3 linked regions of the Thiorhodovibrio winogradskyi genome follow. The protein of the gene in region 1 interacts with the protein of each later gene in a pairwise test. Links are inferred from orthologs where the notes say so. Each region holds a gene or a part of one and is shown in the gene's direction. Other genes may lie near its edges.

The links. The genes of interacting proteins can lie anywhere in the genome.
Region 2: the proteins of aceE (region 1) and nth interact in binary tests that used the Escherichia coli proteins (3 or more experiments, as listed by UniProt). The link is inferred for Thiorhodovibrio winogradskyi from one-to-one orthologs.
Region 3: the proteins of aceE (region 1) and groL interact in binary tests that used the Escherichia coli proteins (3 or more experiments, as listed by UniProt). The link is inferred for Thiorhodovibrio winogradskyi from one-to-one orthologs.

The regions. Positions count from the first base shown.
Region 1 is NZ_CP121472.1:3,222,675-3,230,053, forward strand. The notes cover bases 1,439-4,688. They hold aceE (pyruvate dehydrogenase (acetyl-transferring), homodimeric type), read left to right. Parts: upstream 1,439-1,827; coding sequence 1,828-4,488; downstream 4,489-4,688. Other genes in these bases: Thiowin_RS14560 (CHAT domain-containing protein), read left to right, coding at 1,439-1,593; aceF (dihydrolipoyllysine-residue acetyltransferase), read left to right, coding at 4,584-4,688. Outside these bases: more of Thiowin_RS14560, read left to right, coding at 1-1,438; more of aceF, read left to right, coding at 4,689-6,347; Thiowin_RS14575 (hypothetical protein), read left to right, coding at 6,379-6,603; Thiowin_RS14580 (2-oxo acid dehydrogenase subunit E2), read left to right, coding at 6,600-6,806; Thiowin_RS14590 (N-6 DNA methylase), read left to right, coding at 7,265-7,379. UniProt on the Escherichia coli protein: Component of the pyruvate dehydrogenase (PDH) complex, that catalyzes the overall conversion of pyruvate to acetyl-CoA and CO(2).
Region 2 is NZ_CP121472.1:3,867,765-3,874,657, forward strand. What follows is about bases 1,755-4,518. They hold nth (endonuclease III), read left to right. Parts: upstream 1,755-2,700; coding sequence 2,701-3,336; downstream 3,337-4,518. Other genes in these bases: Thiowin_RS17760 (chemotaxis protein CheB), read right to left, coding at 1,755-2,013; queG (tRNA epoxyqueuosine(34) reductase QueG), read left to right, coding at 3,615-4,518. Also shown: more of Thiowin_RS17760, read right to left, coding at 1-1,754; more of queG, read left to right, coding at 4,519-4,730; Thiowin_RS17775 (2Fe-2S iron-sulfur cluster-binding protein), read left to right, coding at 4,727-6,175; Thiowin_RS17780 (hypothetical protein), read right to left, coding at 6,198-6,356; Thiowin_RS17785 (FtsX-like permease family protein), read left to right, coding at 6,401-6,893. UniProt on the Escherichia coli protein: DNA repair enzyme that has both DNA N-glycosylase activity and AP-lyase activity. The DNA N-glycosylase activity releases various damaged pyrimidines from DNA by cleaving the N-glycosidic bond, leaving an AP (apurinic/apyrimidinic) site.
Region 3 is NZ_CP121472.1:5,422,455-5,429,435, reverse strand. The notes cover bases 1,755-4,606. They hold groL (chaperonin GroEL), read left to right. Parts: upstream 1,755-2,283; coding sequence 2,284-3,930; downstream 3,931-4,606. Other genes in these bases: Thiowin_RS24885 (CPBP family intramembrane glutamic endopeptidase), read left to right, coding at 4,079-4,606; groES (co-chaperone GroES), read left to right, coding at 1,910-2,200. In the rest of the region: Thiowin_RS24900 (elongation factor G), read left to right, coding at 1-1,657; more of Thiowin_RS24885, read left to right, coding at 4,607-4,963; gmd (GDP-mannose 4,6-dehydratase), read right to left, coding at 5,031-6,116; Thiowin_RS24875 (hypothetical protein), read right to left, coding at 6,453-6,788; Thiowin_RS24870 (transposase family protein), read right to left, coding at 6,788-6,981.

The DNA.
Region 1 (7,379 bases):
GAACTGGCCGCCGCCACAGGCAGAGCTGGCGAAGCGCGCGGCCTGCTGTTACAAGCGCTGCAGCTCGCCCCGCTCGACGCCCACGATCTGCGCTACCAGTGGGAGTGGCAGCTCGCCCGCGGTTTCGAGACCGCTGGAGACCTGAAACGCGCGCTGGCCGCCTACCGCCGGGCCGTTGGCCATCTTGAAAAAATTAGCGGATTGATTCCGGTCGACTATGCCGAGGGCCGTTCTTCGTTTCGCGAAACCCTGGAGCCGCTCTACCTCGGGCTCTCTGACCTCCTGCTGCGGGAAGCCGCCGCGACCAAGAACTCCGGCGCCAAACAACAATTCCTACGGGAAGCCCGCGATAATATCGAGCAACTCAAAGTGGACGAATTGCGGGACTATTTCCGCGATGCCTGCATTGCGCCGTTGCGGCAAAAAATCGATACACTCAACCGCCGCACGGCCGTGCTCTATCCGGTGCTGTTTCCCGACCGTCTGGAGCTGATTCTGAGTGCCGGCGGTCAGATGGCGCAGGAAACCCTGCTGGTGGATCCTGCCCGCATCGAACTTGCCGCCCAAATTCTGGCGGTGAAGCTGCGCTACGATCAACCCATCGAACCGGAAGCGCGCGAACTCTACAACTGGCTGATCAGCCCGATCGAGTCAAGATTGCGCGAGGATGGCATCGACACCCTCATCTTTGTCCCCGATGGCGCGCTGCGAAGCGTGCCCGCCGCCGTGCTGCTCGGACCGAGCGGTTATCTGGTCAATGAGTATGCCGTGGCAACCACCCTCGGCCTGCAACTCTTGCAGCCGAAATCTCTGGGGCAGGTTCGGCCGAAAACGCTCATCACTGGCGTTAGCCGGCCCGGCCCGGTGATTGACGAATTGCCCGACTGGTGGGTCAGCGCCCTGGTGCGGCAGCATCGCCGCAGCCTCGGCCGGGGAGCCGGGGCCGAACTGCGCGGCACATCGGTGCCCGTACAGGGGCGCGGTAGCGATGGCAAGGGCGCCAACATCCTGCGCGCGGCGCGCGAAGAGACCATCGAAGCCCTCTCGCTGCCGGGCGTCGCGGCCGAAATCGAAGCCATCTCCAAACGCATCCCCTCCGAGGTCTTGCACAATCAGGACTTCTTGCTGGAGCGTTTTGTCAACGAGCTTGCGCAGCATCCCTATCGCATCGTGCATATTGCCTCCCATGGTCTTTTTCAGGGACCACCCGAACAGAACTTCATTGTGACTTTTGACCGTAAACTCGACATGCGACGCCTGGCGGCCGCCCTGAAGCCCAAGGAGCTTGATCGCACCCCGATCGAACTCTTGGTGCTGAGCGCTTGCCAGACCGCCGAGGGGGATGATCGCACTCCCTTGGGATTGAGTGGCATTGCTCTGCAGTCAGGCGCGCGCAGCGCCCTTGGCTCTCTATGGCCGGTCAGTGATGCCGCTACCCAGCAACTCATGGAACATTTCTATGCCCACCTCACCCAGGGTGATCTGAGCAAAGCGCGAGCCTTGCAGCGCGCCCAACAAATCATGATAAACAGTGGCGTTCATGACAATCCCAGTGACTGGGGTGCGTTTATCCTGGTCGGCAACTGGCTTTAAGAGAAGCTCGTCCGGTCTCGGCCAACCGACTGCTGAAGCCTTGGGTTCAAACTGGGGCCTCCAAACCACATCGACGCCGCTCGCTTGCTAAGCAGAGCTCCTGATTCCATAGGACGAGCGCGGCTTATTTGCCAATCCGCCACGCCTGGGTTAATTTGCGCGTATTTTGCTTCTCGTCACTGGATCGACATCCGTCGCGCACCCCTCCCCTGACTCAGACATCCGCTGACCGCCATGCCCAACAAGCCCGATATCGACCCCCAGGAAACCCAGGAGTGGCTCGACGCCCTTGATGCCGTCTTGGAGAACGAGGGAATCGAGCGCGCGCACTACCTGCTCGAACGCCTGATCGACAAGGCACGCCGCTCGGGCGCGCATCTGCCGTTCAGCGCCAATACCGCCTATGTGAACACCATCCCGGTGACCCAGCAGGAGCGTTTCCCCGGGGATCGCGCCATTGAGCGGCGCATCCGCTCCTTCGTGCGCTGGAACGCCATGGCCATGGTGGTGCAGGCCAACCGGCTGTCAACGGAGCTCGGCGGGCATATCTCCTCCTTTGCCTCCAGCGCCACCCTCTACGATGTTGGCTTCAATCATTTCTTCCGCGCCGCGAGCATGGATCATGGCGGGGATCTGGTGTTCATCCAGGGCCACTCGGCGCCCGGCATCTATGCGCGCGCATTTCTGGAAGGACGCATCAGCGAGGAGCAACTGTACAATTTCCGCCAGGAAGTCGATGGCAACGGCCTGTCGTCCTATCCGCATCCCTGGCTGATGCCGGGCTTCTGGCAGTTCCCGACCGTTTCCATGGGCCTGGGCCCCATCATGGCCATCTATCAGGCGCGCTTCATGCGCTACCTGAGCGATCGTGGGGTGCTCAATACCGAGGGGCGCAAGGTCTGGGCCTTCCTCGGCGATGGCGAGATGGACGAGCCGGAATCCCTGGGTGCCATTTCGCTCGCGGCACGCGAGCGTCTGGACAATCTGGTCTTTGTGGTCAACTGCAATCTGCAACGGCTCGACGGGCCGGTGCGCGGCAATGGCAAAATCATCCAGGAGCTGGAAGCCGTGTTTCGCGGCGCCGGCTGGAATGTCATCAAGGTGCTCTGGGGCAGCTACTGGGATCCGCTCTTCACCCGCGACAAGCAGGGACTGCTGATCAAGCGCATGGAGGAATGCGTCGATGGCGACTACCAGGCCTACAAGGCCAAGGGCGGCGCCTATACCCGCGAGCACTTCTTTGGCAAATATCCGGAGCTGGCCGACCTAGTCGCCAACCTGACCGATGACGACATCTGGCGCCTGAATCGCGGCGGCCATGATCCAGTCAAGATCTTTACCGCCTACCGGGAGGCCATGCGCACCGAGGGCCAGCCGACCGTCATTCTGGCCAAGACCGTTAAGGGATATGGCATGGGCGTGGCTGGCGAGGGGATGAACATTACCCATTCGCAAAAGAAGATGGGCGAGACGCATCTCAAGGCCTTCCGTGATCGCTTCAATATTCCGATCTCGGACGACCAAATCGGCGCCGCGCCCTTCTACAAGCCACCACCCGACAGCCCCGAGATCCGCTATCTGCACGAGCGTCGCGAGGCTCTCGGCGGCCCGCTGCCGGCACGTCAGGATCAATCCGAGCGGCTGGAGGTGCCTGCACTGGAGAGCTTCTCCAGCCTGCTTGAAGGCAGCGGCGAACGCGAACTCTCGACCACCATGGCACTGGTGCGCATGCTCTCGAGCCTGGTGCGCGACAAGGCCATCGGCAAGTTCATCGTGCCCATCGTGCCGGACGAGGCGCGCACCTTCGGCATGGAGGGCATGTTCCGCCAGCTCGGCATTTACTCCCACGTCGGGCAACTCTACGAGCCAGTCGACTCCGACCAGGTGATGTACTACCGCGAGGAGAAAAACGGCCAGATCCTGCAAGAAGGCATCAACGAGGCCGGGGCCATGTCCTCCTGGATCGCCGCCGCCACCGCCTATGCCAACCATGGCCAGGCGATGATTCCTTTCTATATTTATTACTCCATGTTCGGCTTCCAGCGCGTGGGGGATCTGATCTGGGCCTCGGGCGACATGCAGGCGCGCGGCTTTCTGGTCGGCGGCACGGCGGGACGGACGACCCTGGCCGGAGAGGGCCTGCAGCATCAGGATGGTCACAGCCATCTGGCCGCCGCGACCATTCCCAACTGCGTCAGCTACGATCCGGCCTACGCTTATGAGCTGGCGATCATCGTGCAAGATGGCTTGCGCCGGATGTATCAGGACAAGGAAAACGTCTTCTATTACATCACGGTGATGAATGAGAACTACCCGCAACCAGCGCTGCCCAAGGGTGCCGAGGATGGCATCAAGCGCGGCCTTTATCCGGTGCGGGAGACGTCTCCGGCACCCGATACCGCACAAGTCCAATTGCTTGGCTCAGGCACCATACTGCGCGAGGTGCTAGCCGCGGGCGACTTGCTGGAGCGGGATTTCGGCATCCAGGCCCAGGTGTGGAGCGCCACCAGCTTCAATGAACTGCGCCGCGATGGCCTGGACTGCGAGCGCTGGAACCGCCTGCACCCAGAGGAGACCCCGCGCCAGAGCTTTGTTGAACAGCAGCTTGGCGCCACCACCGGCCCCATTGTCGCCGCCACCGACTACATGCGCGCCTATGCCGACCAGATCCGGCCGTATTTGACTCGGCGTTATCTGACCCTGGGCACCGATGGCTTCGGGCGCAGCGACATGCGCGCGCAGTTGCGCAAGTTCTTCGAGGTTAACCGCTGGTACATCGCCGTCGCGGCGCTCAGCGCGCTGGCCGCCGAGGGGACCATCGACAAAGCGCGGGTCAGCGAGGCGATCACCAAGTATCGCATTGACCCCGACAAGCCGAATCCGGTCACTCAGTGACCAATGCCCCGATCCGCCCGTGACGGCGAATCAAGTCGCCGTTCAGCGGCCAGCCAAAGATATAACCCAGAATTGACAGCCAGGAGACACCCGCCTTGGCCACGCTAGAAGACGTTCTGCTTCCCGATATCGGCGATTTCAGCGATGTCGAAATCATCGAGATCCTGGTCGCGCCGGGTGATCGCATCGCGCCCGAGCAGTCGCTGCTGACGCTCGAGAGCGACAAGGCCAGTATTGAAATCCCCTCCCCCCTGGGCGGCGAGGTGAAAGAGGTGCTGGTTTCCGTCGGTGAGCGGATCAGCCAGGGCAGCCTGCTGATGCGCGTTGCCACGGGTAGCCCTGCTGCAAACACAGGTAGCGGCATTGAAAACAGCTCGGACGACCGCCAGGACAAATCCGCCGCCAAAACGGACACCGCCCCCCCACCATCATCCCCGGCACCGGTCGCCTCCGAGGCATCCACACCCAAAACAACTTCGCACCCGATACCTGACCAAACCGAGGAAATCGACATCCGCCTGCCAGATATCGGGGACTTCTCCGATGTCCCTGTGGTGGATGTCCTGGTCAGCGTGGGCGACCAGATCGCCGTCGAGCAATCCATCCTGACGCTCGAGAGCGACAAGGCGACCATGGAAATCCCCTCGCCTCGCGCGGGCGTGGTCACCTCGGTGGCGGTTAAGGTGGGTGACAGGCTGAACCAGGGCGATCTGCTGTTCAAAGTACAGGCCAGTCTCACCAACGTCAAAGACAAGCCAGGCGACGATGAAGAAAGCGCGCCAGCCCCAGCCGCCACACCCAAGCCCGAATCCGAACCAGCATCTTCCACCCAGCTACCCTCCACTCAGCCGCCCGCCAGTCAGGCCCGGACACGTGCCCCGGGCGAGGCCGAACGGCGCAAGGCCCCCATCCTACCGCGCCCGGAAGACATGGCCGCCATCGCCCATGGTCGCACCCCCCACGCCAGCCCGGCGGTGCGTCGCTTCGCGCGCGAACTGGGTGTCGACCTGCATCGGGTCAAAGGCAGCGGGCGCAAGCAGCGCATCCTCAAAGACGATGTCCAGCAGTTCGTCAAGCAAAGCCTGGCCGGCGGCGCGCCTGCCTCCGCGCCTGGCGCGCCCTTCCAGCTACCCAGCGCCCCGGCGGTCGACTTCAGCAAATTCGGTCCGGTCACCAGCGAGCCGCTGCCACGCATCAAGAAAATCAGCGGCACCCATCTGCACCGCTGCTGGCTCAGCGTGCCCCATGTCACCCAATTCGACGAGGCCGACATCACTGAGCTGGAAGCCTTCCGCAAGGAACAAAAAGCCGCCGCCGAGCAGGCCGGCGTCCGGCTGACCTTCATGCCCTTCCTGCTGAAGGCCGTCGCCGCCGCGCTCAACCAGATGCCCATCATCAAGGCATCCCTCGCCCCGGATGGCGAGCAACTCATTCACAAGCACTATTGTCACATCGGTGTGGCGGTCGATACCAACAATGGCCTGGTCGTGCCTGTGGTGCGGGATGTTGATCAAAAAGGCCTGTTCGCCCTGGCCGAAGAACTCATGACGCTCAGCCAAAAAGCCCGCGACGGCAAGCTACTCGCCGCCGACATGCAGGGCGGCGTCTTTAGCATCTCCAGCCTCGGCGGCATCGGCGGCACCGCCTTCACGCCCATCGTCAATGCACCCGAAGTCGCCATCCTTGGCGTCTCCCGCACCGAGATGAAGCCGGTCTGGGATGGCCAAGCCTTCCAGCCCCGGCTGATGCTGCCGCTGTCGCTGTCTTACGATCATCGCGTCGTCGATGGCGCCGACGGCGTGCGCTTCACCAGCCTGCTGCGGCAGTTGCTCTCGGATATTCGGCGATTGTTGCTGTGACTCAATGCGATAAAGATGGATGGAGAACGACATGACCGAGAATCTGGTGCTTGAACATCTGCGCCTAATCCGGGCCGATCTTGCCGAACTCAAAAAAGAAACGGCATCGAATAGCTTGCAAATCTCCGCCATGGGCCAACAGTTTGCCGGACTCACGAGCGCGGTCTATGGAACCAAAAGCGACATGGAAGACATTAAGCAGCGACTTGCTCGTATTGAACGGCGTCTGGAATTGGCTGAACCCGAAACCTTGTGAGCCACTATCCCGATGCCCCAGATGTTGCCATTCCCGGCGTCTCCCGCACCGCGATGAAGCCAGTCTGGGATGGCCTGGCTTTCCAGCCCAGACTGCCGCTGTCGCTGTCCTATGATCACCGGGTGGTCGACGGCGCCGATGGCGTGCGCTTCACCAGCTTGCCACGTCATTTGCTCGCGGATATTCGGCGGTTATTGCTTTGACAGGGTTGCGGTTCGGACGAAGCATGCGCTCGATACAAGACGTTTTTTAAAGGCCACTGAACCTTGGCCAAGCTCACACTCCCAAAACTGGAACGGCATCTGTTCGCGGCCGCCGACATCCTGCGCGGCAAGATGGATGCCTCGGAGTTCAAGGAATACATCTTTGGCCTGCTGTTCCTCAAGCGCTGTTCCGATACCTTCGAGCAACAGCGTGAACGCATTCTGCGCGAGCAGCGGGCGCTGGGGCGCACCGAGGAGCAGGCCCGGCAGCGCGCGGATCACCCGTCGTTTTACACCGCGTCCTTTTTCGTGCCGCCCGAGGCGCGCTGGGGCCATTTGCTCAACGAGGTGCATGGCGGCGTTGCCAATGCCCTGAATATCGCCCTCTCGGCGCTGGAGGCGAGTTCGCCGACTCAGCCGGCAAAAAGGCCGGTGAGTTCTACACGCCCCCCGGTGTCGTGCAGCTCATGGTGCGGATTCTCGACCCCCAGGGCGGCAGCTCGCTCTATGATCCGACCTGTGGCAGCGGCGGCATGCTCATTCAGGGCAACGAGCACGCCATCGCGCACAATG
Region 2 (6,893 bases), 650 kb from region 1 along the record:
TTCCTCAATGGTGGCTTGGAGACTCTCGCGCGTGGCGGCCAACTCACGTTCGAGATTCTCTACCCGATCAGCGGTCTCGCGATCCAGGTTCATGGTCTCCATGCCACCAGCGGCAGCCGTGTTGGACACCTCTTGTAACTGCGGCTCGAACGACAGCAAGAGATAGGGCTCGCGCTGTTCGATCTCGACCTGACGCACAACCAGCCTTAAACGCTCGACCTCCCCATCGGACAGCTTCAAGTTCACGGTATCGGAACGCAAGGGCTCGCCAGCTCGAGAAACCTTATGTAGCAGGGCCTGGGCCACGGGCGCGATCTGTGGTGGCAAGAGCTTAGGCAAGTCCAGGGACACGGCCCCTTCGCTAAAGCGCAAATAACGTCCCACATCACCAAACACGTGTAGCAATTCGTTGTTGGCGTTCAGCAGCAAGGTATTGGGTGCGTAGCTACGCAACAGCAGGGTTTGTCCGGCGTCGATGGCGACGGCATCCGTCATGCCGCGACCCGGCTTGGCCACCGGCCGCGGCTTGCCGGCCATGGAGGAGAAGCGCCCCATGGACGCGGAGCTTGAGTCGAGCGGCAGGGACACATGCCGCAAAATACGGTAAATCTTGTGCTTGGAACTCACCGAGGTGAAATCCGACTGCAACCCGGCCAGGGTCTCGCTCGAACCCAGGAACAAAAAGCCCCCAGGCGCCAGGGCATATTGCAACCGCCGCAGGGCTCGCTCCTGTGCCTCGCTGCGGAAATAAATCAGCAGATTGCGGCAGGTGACCAGATCCATGCGGGTAAAGGGTGGGTCTTCGAGCAGATTGTGGCGCGCAAACACAATGCTCTGGCGGATTTCATTCTTCACCACGAAATGATTGCCGCGCTTGTAGAACCAGCGCTCTAGGCGCTCGGGCGAGACCTCGGCGGTGATCGCCTCGGAGAAAACCCCAGCACTGCCGACATCCACATTGTGCTGCTCGACATCGGTCGCGAACAGTTTAAAGTTTGGCCAGCGCTTATGGCGCTCGAACGCCTCGGCAAACAAAATGGCGATGGAGTAAGCCTCCTCGCCGGTGGAAGCACCAGGCACCCAGGCACGGATGGCCTGTGCTTCACCCCGCTCCCGCACGATGGTCTGGATGGCATTCTGTGCCAAAGTCTCGAAGGATTCCGGGTCGCGGAAAAAGTTGGTGACCGGTATCAACAACTCGCGACGCAAGGCGTTGAGTTCAGTGCGGTCGCCATCGAGCAGACGGGCGTAGTTTTCCAGGTCCGGCACATGGCGCACTTGCATGCGTCGCTCAATGCGGCGCATGACGGTGGCGGGTTTGTATTCACGAAAATTGATCCCGCCCTGGTGGTAGAGCAGGTGCATGGTCTCCTCGAGCGCGTTGTCCTTGTCGTAGCCGACCACCGGCCGAGTGCCACGGATATTGATACGCGAAACCTGGCTGATATGATCAAGAACGCGCGGGCCGAGCTCCTCCGGCGGCAGGATGGCGTCGACCAGGCCGGTGGCGATGGCACTGCGGGGCATGCCGTCGAACTTGGCCGTTTCAGGCTCCTGTGCCAGCAAAAAACCGCCCGCGTCATTAATGGCCACGGAACCCCGGGTGCCATCCGAGCCGGTGCCGGAGAGCACAACGGCAATGGCATATTTCCCGTGTTCCCGCGCCAAGGCGGTGAAGAAGAGATCGATCGGCAGGGTCAGGCCACGGGGGTTCTTGGGACTCAGGCGCAGTTCATTGTTGGTGATGCTCATCATGCTGGCGGGTGGAATCAGAAAAACCTTATCGGCCTCGATCTTCATCCCATCCTCAACCGTCACCACCGGCATCAATGTGTGCCGTGCGAGCAGATTCGCCATCATGCTCTTGTGATCGGGTGATAAATGCTGAATCACCACATAGGCAGCACCGGAGCGCTCCGGCAGTGCCTGAAAAAACCGCTCCAGCGCATCGAGCCCGCCAGCCGAGGCACCAACAGCAACGATATAGCGCCCCTTGACGCCATCCGGCACCATTGGTGCCGGCGGCAGATCCTGCTGATTTGGTTGACCTGGCGGATTTTGGGGATTTGGGAGACCCTGTTGATCAGTCATGGCTTGATCTGTGGCAGGCTCTTGATGAGTCGACATAGCTTTGCTGAACCTATACGCCTTGGCGCTGTGACGCACCCGTTCTAACAGTCGAAGTGCGGCGGCACCCCAGAGAATGAAGCTGCTGTTTTACCTTAGCCCTCATGGGGCATGACCACTCAGGACAATGAAGTGGCTATTTCACGGTAAGAACTCGCGTGCGGACCAGCGATGAGCTTAAGGATGTTGACCGCTGCCGCCAAGAAATCGCAAGACTGACGACCTGATCCCTGGCCGTTGATCAGCGAATCGGCCAAACATCATACTTCAGCTGACAACCGCTTGCTATCGGAATGAAGCTCGCGAACCGGCGCCATCGATTCGCCCCACCCGCAGGAATTACAAAATCCTCGTGGCGCTGGACAGGAACCCGGAATGGATCGGTATCGAGCACAATGGCCCACAGCGGCGCCACCAGCATATCCCATCGAGAATGCCGGCATCACGCATGCTCGCGACACTGACGCGCAGCAGATAGTCTCGGTTTCAGCCTGCGACTGCCGCACAGAAAAATTGAAGGCGATCCACATAACAGTCTACATAACTGACATCATCACCAGCGATCAAAACCAGATGAACAAGGCCAAACGCACTGAAATCTTCACCCGCCTGCGTGCGGCGAATCCAAAGCCCACCACGGAATTGATCTATCACTCTCCCTTTGAATTGCTGATCGCCGTGATCCTGTCCGCCCAGACCACGGACAAGAGCGTCAACAAAGCCACCGAAAAGCTCTTTACGCTGGCCAACACACCAAAAACCATGCTTGCACTTGGCGAAGCCGCCTTGAGCGAACACATCCGCACCATTGGTCTGTTCAATACCAAGGCCAAGAACATCATCAAAACCTGCGCCATCTTGACAGAAAGTCACCAGGGAGAAGTGCCACGCGAGCGCTCCGCACTCGAAGCACTGCCCGGCGTGGGACGAAAAACCGCCAACGTCATCCTCAATACCGCCTTCGGCGAGCCTACCATCGCCGTCGACACCCACATCTTTCGCGTCGCCAACCGCACCCGCATTGCCCAGGGCAAAACACCACTCGCGGTGGAACAGCAACTGCTGCGCCTGGTTCCTCGGGAATTCCTCAAAGATGCCCACCACTGGCTGATCCTGCACGGACGCTACACCTGCACCGCACGGCGCCCGCGTTGCACGCATTGTTTAATCGCGGACTTGTGTGAAAATCCGGGTCAAGAGCGCACCTAATGCCAGGCCAATATCCGATCCGGAAGGAAACACGCGAATTCTCATCGCGCCACCTCGTAGCACTCGCACACATAGACATCAAGTCCTGGCCGATCAAGAATAGTGATGTGCCCCCGGCTGTAGTGAATCAAGCTGGCTGTTGGTCCGTCTTTACGTCTTGGACCAGCAGCATAGGTAGGCACCGCTATGATGACAAGCGATCAGGACGCCGATATGGGTGATTGTGTGCTACAACGGGAAGATTAGTGATCTTCCATCTATTCAAGGAACACCACGGCTTGACACCCACCACCCTCGCCAATCGCATCAAGACTTGGGGTCTGGAACTCGGCTTTCAGCAAGTTGGCATCGCCGGCTGCGAGCTGAGCGGCCCCGAGACCTATTTGCGCGACTGGCTCGCACGGGGCTGGCATGGCGAGATGGACTACATGGCCCGTCATGGGCGTAAACGCAGCCGCCCGGGCGAACTGCTGCCGGGTACAATCAGAGTCATCTGCGCGCGCATGGACTACCTGCCAGAAGCGCTGGAGGACACCAAGGCCGCCTGTGACCATCCCATCCAGGCCTTTATTTCCCGTTACGCGCTCGGGCGCGATTACCACAAGCTGCTGCGCGCGCGACTCAAACAGCTCGCCCTGCGCATCGAGGCCGAGACTGGCCCCTTCCAGTGGCGCCCACTGGTCGACTCGGCGCCCGTGATGGAAAAGCCACTGGCACAAGCCGCGGGCCTGGGCTGGATTGGCAAGCACACCAACCTGATCCATCCGCGCGCCGGCTCCTGGTTTTTTCTGGGCGAGCTCTATGTCGATCTGCCGCTGCCCGTCAATCAACCCCTGCCCAGCCATTGCGGACGCTGCCAGGCCTGCATGGAGATCTGCCCCACCGGCGCCATCGTCAAGCCTTATGAATTGGATGCACGCCTGTGCATCTCCTATCTGACCATTGAGCTGGCCGGCGCCATTCCCGCGCCGCTGCGCCCATTGCTTGGCAACCGCATTTATGGCTGCGACGACTGCCAGCTCGTCTGCCCCTGGAACCGCTTCGCACGGCTGACGACGGAGGCCGACTTCCGTCCCCGCCAGGGTCTGGACACTGCCAGTCTGATCGTGCTCTTTGGCTGGGATGAAGCGGAATTTCTCAAGCGCACCGAGGGCAGCGCCATCCGCCGCATCGGCCATCAGCGCTGGCTGCGCAACATCGCCGTGGCACTGGGTAACGCCGCACCCTCCCCCGCCGTGCGCCAGGCGCTCCAAGCCCGCGGCGACCATCCAAGCGACCTGATCCGTGAGCATGTCCATTGGGCGCTGGCACAACAGCAGCAGCGGCGCGAGAATGAGGGCGCGCATGACAACATCCCCGCCGATCCATCACCCCAAAGGGAGCCCCGACCATGATCGATTTGCTCAGTCTCTCGCGCGCCGCGCGTCTGGCCGGCGTGAGCCGCGGCACCCTGCAAGCGCGCATCCGCCAGGGTGAAATCGAGACCTTCGAGGGTCAGGTGCGGGTGCAGGATCTCTTGCGCATCTACCCCAGCGTCAGCCTGGAACACAGCGGCATACTTGATCAGGTGCAGCAAATCCGGGACAACGCGGTGCCGCGCGACAATGATCAGGACCATCAATTACCCAGTCCCGAGGTGCTGCTCTCGCGCCTGCACGCGCTTAGCGATGCCCTCTCCGCGCAGGCCAATCGCGCCGATGGACTGCAGCGCTTGATTGCTGATTTGCGCACCCAATTGACCAAGGTCATCCCCGAGCGCGATACGCGCGAGCGTCTGCTCGGCTGGCTGGACGCGCAATGCGCCGCCCTGGCGGAAGCACCCGAGTCCGAGGCGCGCCGACGGCTGTTCGCGAAAGACAACCTCCTGCGCCTGATGTCGGCGAGCGTCAAGGTGATCCCGAGCGGGCATGAGTTCTTTGTCGAGGGCTCGGAGTCCATTCTCGGCGCGGCCGTGCGCGCGGGGCTGCGCATGAACTACGGTTGCGCCAACGGCAACTGCGGCTCTTGCAAGGCGCGGGTGGTATCAGGCGAGGTGTGGAAGCTGCGTGACCACGACTATGTGCTCGGCGCCCGCGAGCAACAGCTGGGTTACCTGCTCGCCTGCTGCCACACGGCAGTCACCGACCTGGTGCTGGAAGCCGCCGAGGCACATTCGAGCGCGGATTTACCCGAGCAGGAAATCCGCGCCCAAATCCGCAACCTCGAGCCCCAGAACCCCGATCTCATACTGCTGCAGGTGCAAGCGCCCCGCACCCAGACGCTGCGCTTCATGGCCGGGCAGTCCGCGCGGCTGCGTCTTGAGGACGGCACCGAAACCGAACTGCCCATCGCCAGTTGCCCATGCAACGGGCGTCATCTCTACTTCTACGTTCGCCGGGGTCGCGATGCCTTCAGCGATGCCGTCTTCAGTCGCCCACTCAGTCGGGTGCCCGTGCTGATCAAGGGACCCCATGGCGATTTCGTGCTGCGTGAGGCTGATTCATCTCCGGCGGTCTTCATCGCTTTTGGCGACGGCATTGCTCCGATCAAGAGTCTGATCGAGCACGCCGTTTCCATCGACACCGCCGCTAGCCTGCATCTGTACTGGTCGACCCCGGGCACCGAGGGTTTTTATCTCGAAGGCTGGTGCCGCGCGCTGAAGGACGCGCTGGATCACTTTTTCTTCACCCCACTGATCAACGCCAACCCCAAGGACCTCCAGGCCTTGATCCAGGCCGACCTGCCGGAGCCCGGCAACGCCAGCTACTACCTGGCCGGCACCTCGCAGCAACTCGCAGCCATGGTGCAAGCCATGCAAAGGCTCGGGATAACGGATGATCGGGTCACCACCTGGAAATAGGGGACGAACCTGATAAAAGCTGTCAACATAGATCTAAAAAAACAATTATTTGTACAGCGATTCCAAATTTCATTTCCAGCGCCCTGTTGTTGGCCCGGTCATCAATAGACACGCCAGCTTGGCGCGTCATGAAGCGGCTGGAAGCCGCTTCTACACCAGATGCAACACCCAAATTTTTCATTGCTGATCCTTTCGTAATCTTTTGAGCTGGAGCTTGTTTGCATTATGCCCGCCACCCTCCGCCATCTCTTTCTCGCCAGCCTGTGGCGGCGGCGACTGCCGACGGTGCTCTCGGTACTCGCCATTGCCCTGGGTGTGGCGCTGGGGCTGGCGGTGCAGTTGATTCACCGTGGCGCCTTGGATGAATTCGAGCGCGGCGTGCGACTACTGAACGGCCAGGCCGATCTCCAGGTGCTGGCCGGCGCGAGTGGCTTCGATGATCGGCTGTTTGCCGAGATCGCCCAACTGCCCGAGGTGGCCGCCGCCAGCCCGGTTTTGGAGGTGCGCGCGCGCCGGCCCGGGCGTTCATCGGAGCGCGACAGCCTGCGGATTCTGGGAGTTGATGTGCTGCGACTCGCGGCGGTGAATCCAGCCTTGATGCCGGTACCCGGACCAGCGCCAGAATCGGCGCCAGACCCGGCACCGGATCAGGTATCGGATCAGGCATCGGATCTGGCATCGGCCAGCGCGAACGCGGACACCAGGGAAGCCGATCCAG
Region 3 (6,981 bases), 2.2 Mb from region 1 along the record:
CATCCAAGCCATGGCCGATATTGCCACACGGCTTGGTGTCCAACCGGTGGCGCTGACGGTACCACTGCCCGAGCGCGCGGCGGTGATTGATCTGATCCATCAAGAGCTCATCGAGTTCCGTGGCGAACAGGGAGAGCAGCCCAAGCGCTCTCCCTGCCCCGATGCGCTCTGGCAAGGGGTGGCCGATCTGCGCGAGTCCCTGTTGCTGGCCGCCGCCGAAGTCGATGAATCCCTGGCCGAGCCGGCTTTGACCGGCGCGCCGATCGCGCCTGAGGCGCTTCTCGGTGCTCTGCGCCAGGGGACGCTCGAGGGTCGGCTGTTTCCCTGCTTTGGCGGCAGCGCGCTGCGTAATCTTGGGGTGCAGCCATTGCTGGACGCGGTGGTCGCCTTGCTGCCAGCACCGAGTGATCGCCCGGCCATGACCGCGCGGCACCTCCCGGCAACACCAGAGAGTCCCGAGCCCGCGGCCGAGTCCATTGTCATCGGTGATGACGGCCCCCTGGCCGCGCTGGTGTTCAAGGTGCAACTTTGGGACGGGCGCCGACATTGCTTCACGCGCATTTATCGCAATCGTATCCGTCCTGGCGATATTGTCGCCTTTGTCGGCGCCGATGGCCAGGTCGTCAAGGAGCATATAGCGCGGATTTTCGACATCGACGCCGGCAAAAAGATCAAACTCGATGAAGCCGGCCCTGGCCAGATCGTCCTGCTGGCTGGTCTTCGCCGTGCCGCGACTGGCGATACTCTGTGCCATCCCGAGCATGTTGTGAGCCTTGAGCGCATCGACACCCGTGCCCCGGTGCTGAGTCTGGCCATCGAGCCGAGCACCAGCGCCGATGAAGACAAGCTACTCGAAGCCCTGGACAAGCTAGTTCAGGAAGACCCGACGCTGCGGGTGGAGGAAGACCCGGATACCGGCCAGCGGCTGCTGCGCGGCATGGGCGAGTTGCACCTGCAGATTGTGCTGGAGCGCCTGGAGCGCGAGTTTCACCTGCGGGTACGCCGCGGGCGACCGGCAGTCGCGTTGCGCGAGAGCATCAGTAGCGCTGTAACAGTCGCCGAGTTGTATCAGCATCCCGCCTCACCCGATGGTAAGCACCCGGAAGCTCGCGCCGGTGTTGAACTGCACCTGACACCGGGCGAGCGCGGTTCGGGTGTGCGTATCAGCGGTGAGCCGTGGATACTGCCCGAAGGTGCCGAGTTGAACGATGCCCAGCGCCAGGCCCTGCACGAGGGTCTGCAACTCATCCTGAACAGCGGCCCGCTGCAGGGCGCGCCGGTCGAGGATGTGGTGGTCGAGCTGCGCCAAGTGGAGCTCTTTGGCTCGGCCAGCCCGCCCGAGGCGCTGAGCGCGGCAGCGGCCAAGGCACTGCGCAAGGGACTGAGCCAGGCCGGACCCGTGATTCTGCACCCGCTGATGCGCGTCGATCTGGCGGTGCCGGAGGTGTATCTCGGCCAGGTTCTCGGTGACCTACAAGCCCGACACGCGAGCATCCGCGCGACCTCGCTCCATGAGGGCGGCGGCGAAGGCGAGGCCCGCGTGCAGTGCGAAGTGGCACTTGAATCCCTGCTCGGCTATGCCACCGAACTGCGCAGCCTGACCCAGGGTCGTGGCCAGTTCAGCATGAGGTTCGAGCGTTTCGACGTTACTGCATAGGGTTCGCATCCAACACCAGCGCTCCTTTGCCCGCTGTTCCAAATTTCCCCTTGGTTTCCTCCAGGGTTCCAGAGACCCCTGTTCCCACGCCTGCGCGAACAGAAAAAAATCGCTCTTTTCCGACGCGCCCCCTTGACAGCCCGTGCGTCGGGACTATTATTAGCACTCGCTACTGATGAGTGCTAACAACCCGGTCGGCAGGCCCGGCTGGGCGGCGCTCGACCACTCACACACCTTGAGGGGACTCAAACAATGAATATTCGTCCTTTGCACGACCGCGTCGTTATCCGTCGCATGGAAGAAGAGCGTACCACCGCTGGTGGCATCGTCATCCCAGACAGCGCGGCTGAAAAACCCATCCGTGGCGAAGTCATGGCTGTCGGCAATGGCAAGATCATGGACAACGGCGACACCCGCGCGCTTGATGTCAAGGTTGGCGACAAGGTGCTCTTCGGCAAGTACTCGGGAACCGAGGTCAAGGTCGATGGTGAAGATCTTCTCGTGATGCGCGAGGAAGACATCATGGGTGTGATCGAGGGCTAAGCCATCGAACCCACCAACCCACACGCTTTTTCTCTCGCGTCACCCTGTCGCGGGACAAGTTTAGATCACGGGAGCATACTCCAATGAGTGCAAAAGAAGTTAAGTTTGGTACTGAAGCGCGCGCGCGCATGATGGATGGCGTCAACATCCTGGCTAACGCTGTCAAGGTCACCCTGGGCCCCAAGGGCCGCAATGTGGTGCTGGAGAAGTCCTTCGGTTCGCCCACCGTCACCAAGGACGGCGTCTCGGTCGCCAAGGAAATCGAGCTGAAAGACAAGTTCGAGAACATGGGCGCGCAGATGGTCAAGGAAGTCGCCTCCCAGACCTCCGATGTGGCCGGTGACGGCACCACCACCGCGACCGTGCTGGCCCAGGCCATGGTGCGCGAGGGTCTGAAGGCCGTCGCCGCTGGCATGAACCCCATGGATCTGAAGCGCGGCATGGATAAGGCTGTTGAGAGCGCCGTCGGGCAACTGCGCGATCTGTCGCGTCCCTGTTCCGACAATAAGGAAATTGCTCAGGTCGGCACCATTTCCGCCAACTCCGATGACAGCATCGGCGAGATCATCGCCGAGGCCATGGAGAAGGTCGGCAAGGAAGGCGTCATCACCGTTGAAGAGGGTAAGTCCCTGCACAACGAACTCGACGTGGTCGAGGGCATGCAGTTCGACCGCGGCTATCTGTCGCCTTACTTCATTAACAACCAGCAGAGCCAAACCGCCGAGCTGGAAGACCCCTTCATCCTGCTGCACGACAAGAAGATCTCCAACATCCGCGATCTGCTGCCGGTGCTCGAAGGTGTCGCCAAGGCTGGCAAGCCGCTGATGATCGTTGCCGAGGACATTGAGGGCGAGGCCCTGGCCACCCTGGTGGTCAACTCTATCCGTGGCATCATCAAGGTGTGCGCCGTCAAGGCCCCCGGTTTTGGTGATCGTCGCAAGGCCATGCTGCAGGATATCGCCATCCTGACCGGCGCGACCGTCATCTCCGAGGAAGTCGGTCTGTCGCTCGAGAAGGCCACGCTGAACGAACTCGGCCAGGCCAAGAAGATCCAGGTCAGCAAGGAAGAGACCACCATCATCGACGGTGCTGGCTCCGAGGTGGACATCAAGGGTCGTTGCGAGCAGATTCGCGCCCAGGTCGAGGAGACCACCTCCGACTACGACCGCGAGAAGCTCCAAGAGCGTCTGGCCAAGCTGGCCGGCGGCGTGGCCGTGATCAAGGTCGGTGCCGCGACCGAAGTCGAGATGAAAGAGAAGAAAGCCCGCGTCGAGGATGCGCTGCATGCCACCCGCGCGGCCGTCGAGGAAGGTATCGTCCCCGGCGGTGGTGTGGCGCTGGTACGTGCTCTCGGCGGTGTGCGCGGTCTTACCGGCAACAACCACGATCAGGACGTTGGTATCAGCATCGCTCTGCGCGCGATGGAAGAGCCACTGCGCCAAATCGTGCATAACGCCGGCGCCGAGGCCTCTGTGGTGCTGCAAAAGGTCGCCGAGGGCGAGGGTAACTACGGCTACAACGCCGCCAGCGGCGAGTACGGCGACGTGGTCAGCATGGGTATCCTGGACCCGACCAAGGTCACCCGCACCGCGCTGCAGAATGCCTGCTCCATCGCCGGGCTGATGATCACCACCGAGGCCATGGTGGCCGAGGAACCCAAGGATGAGGCACCAGCCGGTGGCGGCATGGGTGGCGGCATGGGTGGCATGGGCGACATGGGTATGATGTAAGCCCTGGCGACCTGCTCGCCGCGCGGTAGGTGACGCCAGCGACAGCTGTCGTGCTCCGCACCCAAAGGCCCCCAGCGATCATGCATCGCTGGGGGCATTTTTTTATTGGAGTTCGCGACTCCGGCGATGTCATGGCAAACTGTCGCCCATGCGCCCAACAGCTCAATTTTTTACCTATATGTTCAGCTGCCTGCTGCTGGCGGCAGTGCTCGCGGTGCCCTTGCTGCATGGCGGTCTGATTGATGAAGATCCGCAACGAGTCCTGGGGCGCCTGGCCCAGGTGCTGATGTTGCTTGGGCTCTGGCCTTTCCTGCGCTGGCTTAAGCTGGCGGACCGCGCTGCCCTGGGGTTTGACCGGCCAAGGTACCAGTTGCGCCTTGCGCTTATCCAAGGCTGGCTGCTGGGTACTCTGATGATGGCCATGATCGTCGCCCTGTTGCTTTACAGCGGCGCACGGGTCTTTGCAAGTTGGGAGCCTGGCTGGTTGTTTGATCTCACTAAAACCGCCCTGCGAGGCCTGATCGCCGGTCTCCTAATCGCCCTCCTCGAAGAAACCTTCTTTCGCGGCGCGCTCTTCACCGCCATCCGTCGCCAGGGGTCGTTGCTGCAAGCCGCCGGCTGGTCGGCCGCTCTCTATGCAATGGTGCATTTCATGAAGCCGCGCGAACTCCCCGACGGCATGGCCGCGGATTTGGCTGGTAGCGCCTGGATGGTGGGGAGTGTCTTTATTGGTCTGGCCGATTGGCGCCATTTGGATTCTCTGGTCGCACTCTGGCTGGCTGGAGTGTTACTGGCGCTGCTGCGCGCGCGCAGCGGCGGCATTGCGCTTGGCATTGGTCTGCATGCCGGCTGGGTCTTTGTGATCCAGACCAGCCGACGCCTGACCGACGGCGTCGATGGCGCCAACTGGGCCTGGCTGGCGGGAGCCTATGATGGCGTGATTGGCTGGTTGGCCGCTGCCGTGCTTCTGTTGCTCATCGGGCTGGAAAGGCTCACTGCCAAGCGCCCCCGGGAGCCGAAACCACAGATCTAATGCGCTGGTCTGACAAGAGGATGCGCGGCGCCACCGCAAAGGATGCAGCCCTTGTTTCAGGTCAGAGCTACTCGTTGTGTTGATGCACTCTGTAACCTTCACGATCACACAAGGCATCTCGTTCGGCTTCTTTCAAATCCTCGCGCATCATTTCCGCCACCAGTTTCTCGAAGCTGATTTCAGGCTCCCAGCCGAGCTTTTCCTTGGCCTTGGTTGGATCTCCCAGCAGGGTCTCAACCTCGGTCGGGCGGAAGTAGCGTGGGTCGACCTCGACCAGGCAGGCGCCGGTTTTTTGGTCGTAGCCCTTTTCCTCGACGCCAGTGCCCTCCCAGCGGATGTCGATGCCGATCTCGCGCGCGGCAATGGCGACGAACTCGCGCACCGAGTATTGCTTGCCGGTGGCGATGACAAAATCCTCGGGCTGGTCCTGTTGCAGCATCATCCACTGCATACGCACATAGTCCTTGGCATGACCCCAGTCGCGCTTGGCGTCCATGTTGCCCAGGTAAATGCGCTCTTGCAGCCCAAGCTTGATGCGCGCCAGACCCCGGGTGATCTTGCGGGTAACAAAGGTCTCGCCGCGAATCGGGCTTTCATGATTAAACAGAATGCCATTGCAGGCGTAGATGCCATAGGCCTCGCGATAATTCACCGTGATCCAATAGGCATAGAGCTTGGCCACGGCGTAGGGTGAGCGCGGGTAAAAGGGCGTGGTCTCGCGCTGCGGGATCTCCCGCACCTTGCCGAACAGCTCAGAGGTCGAGGCCTGGTAGAAACGGGTTTTTTTCTCAAGGCCCAGAATGCGAATTGCCTCCAGCAGCCGCAAGGGCCCAAGCCCATCGGAATCCGCCGTATATTCCGGCTCTTCAAAGGACACGGCAACATGACTTTGCGCGGCCAGGTTGTAAATCTCATCCGGCCGCACCTGCTGAATGATGCGAATCAGGCTGGAACTGTCGGTCATGTCGCCATGATGCAGCACAAAGCGCCGCTCAGGCTGATGTGGATCCTGGTACAGATGGTCGATACGGTCGGTATTAAACAGCGAGCTGCGCCGCTTAATGCCATGAACAATATAGCCTTTGTCGAGCAGGAATTCCGCCAAATAGGCGCCGTCTTGGCCAGTAATGCCAGTAATGAGAGCTGTTTTCATGTTATCGCTATCCGCAAGTGATTCCGCCGAACGACTCGTATGGTAGCGCAAAATGTGGCCCGCCCGCAGTCTTCCTGGTGACGAAGCCTCTTGGCACAGAGGGGCGGACGCTTGCTGGCATTTGGTTTCTTGCGCGGGAAAGTCTGTAAATTAGGGCCAGGGTCGGTTTAGTTTCTCGCCTAGTTGGGAAACAATTCGAGCCTGGCTTCTTCTTGGACATTGGCGCCCGTGTGACGGAGCCTGCCGGAGCAAAAATCGCTGCCGCAGGACCTCTTGGCCATAGGGGGCCTCCGCCTGCGCGATGGGCAAGCGGTCGTCTCACTGCAGGCAGTGAGCTCAGAGCAGACTTAATCGAAACGGTCGCTGCAGGCGCTGCTCCACCGCTTGGGGATCGAGCCAAGGGCCGGTGAGGGTATTGCGGATGAAGCCGATGGTGGCCTGCACCCCAAGCTCCACGAACAGCGCCGCCAGCTGCTTGGAGAAGCGCGCCAGGGTGTTGATCAGGTGCGCCAGACGCATCAGGAAATGATAGCCCTTCATCGCGTTCCACTGTTTGGCGAAGGCATGTTCGTAGGCGTAGCCCTGATGCTTTTCGACCAGAAACGCCCCTTCGATGCCCCAGCGATAGCGCGCCCCCAGGTTGCAGCGGGTATGCACATTGAGCCGGCCCATTAGGCAATGGGCGGGCGCGAGGAGAGCCAGACATGGCGGGCGTGCTTGGTGATGATCTCCGCGGTCTTGGGGTCCACCACCTGCCAGTGTTCGTGGCAAGTCACCACATGGACCTCAAGGAACTTCTTGCCATTGGGTCCATACTCGTAGCGAATCGCGTTGACCCACTCAAATTGCTGCCGACGCTCGCCCC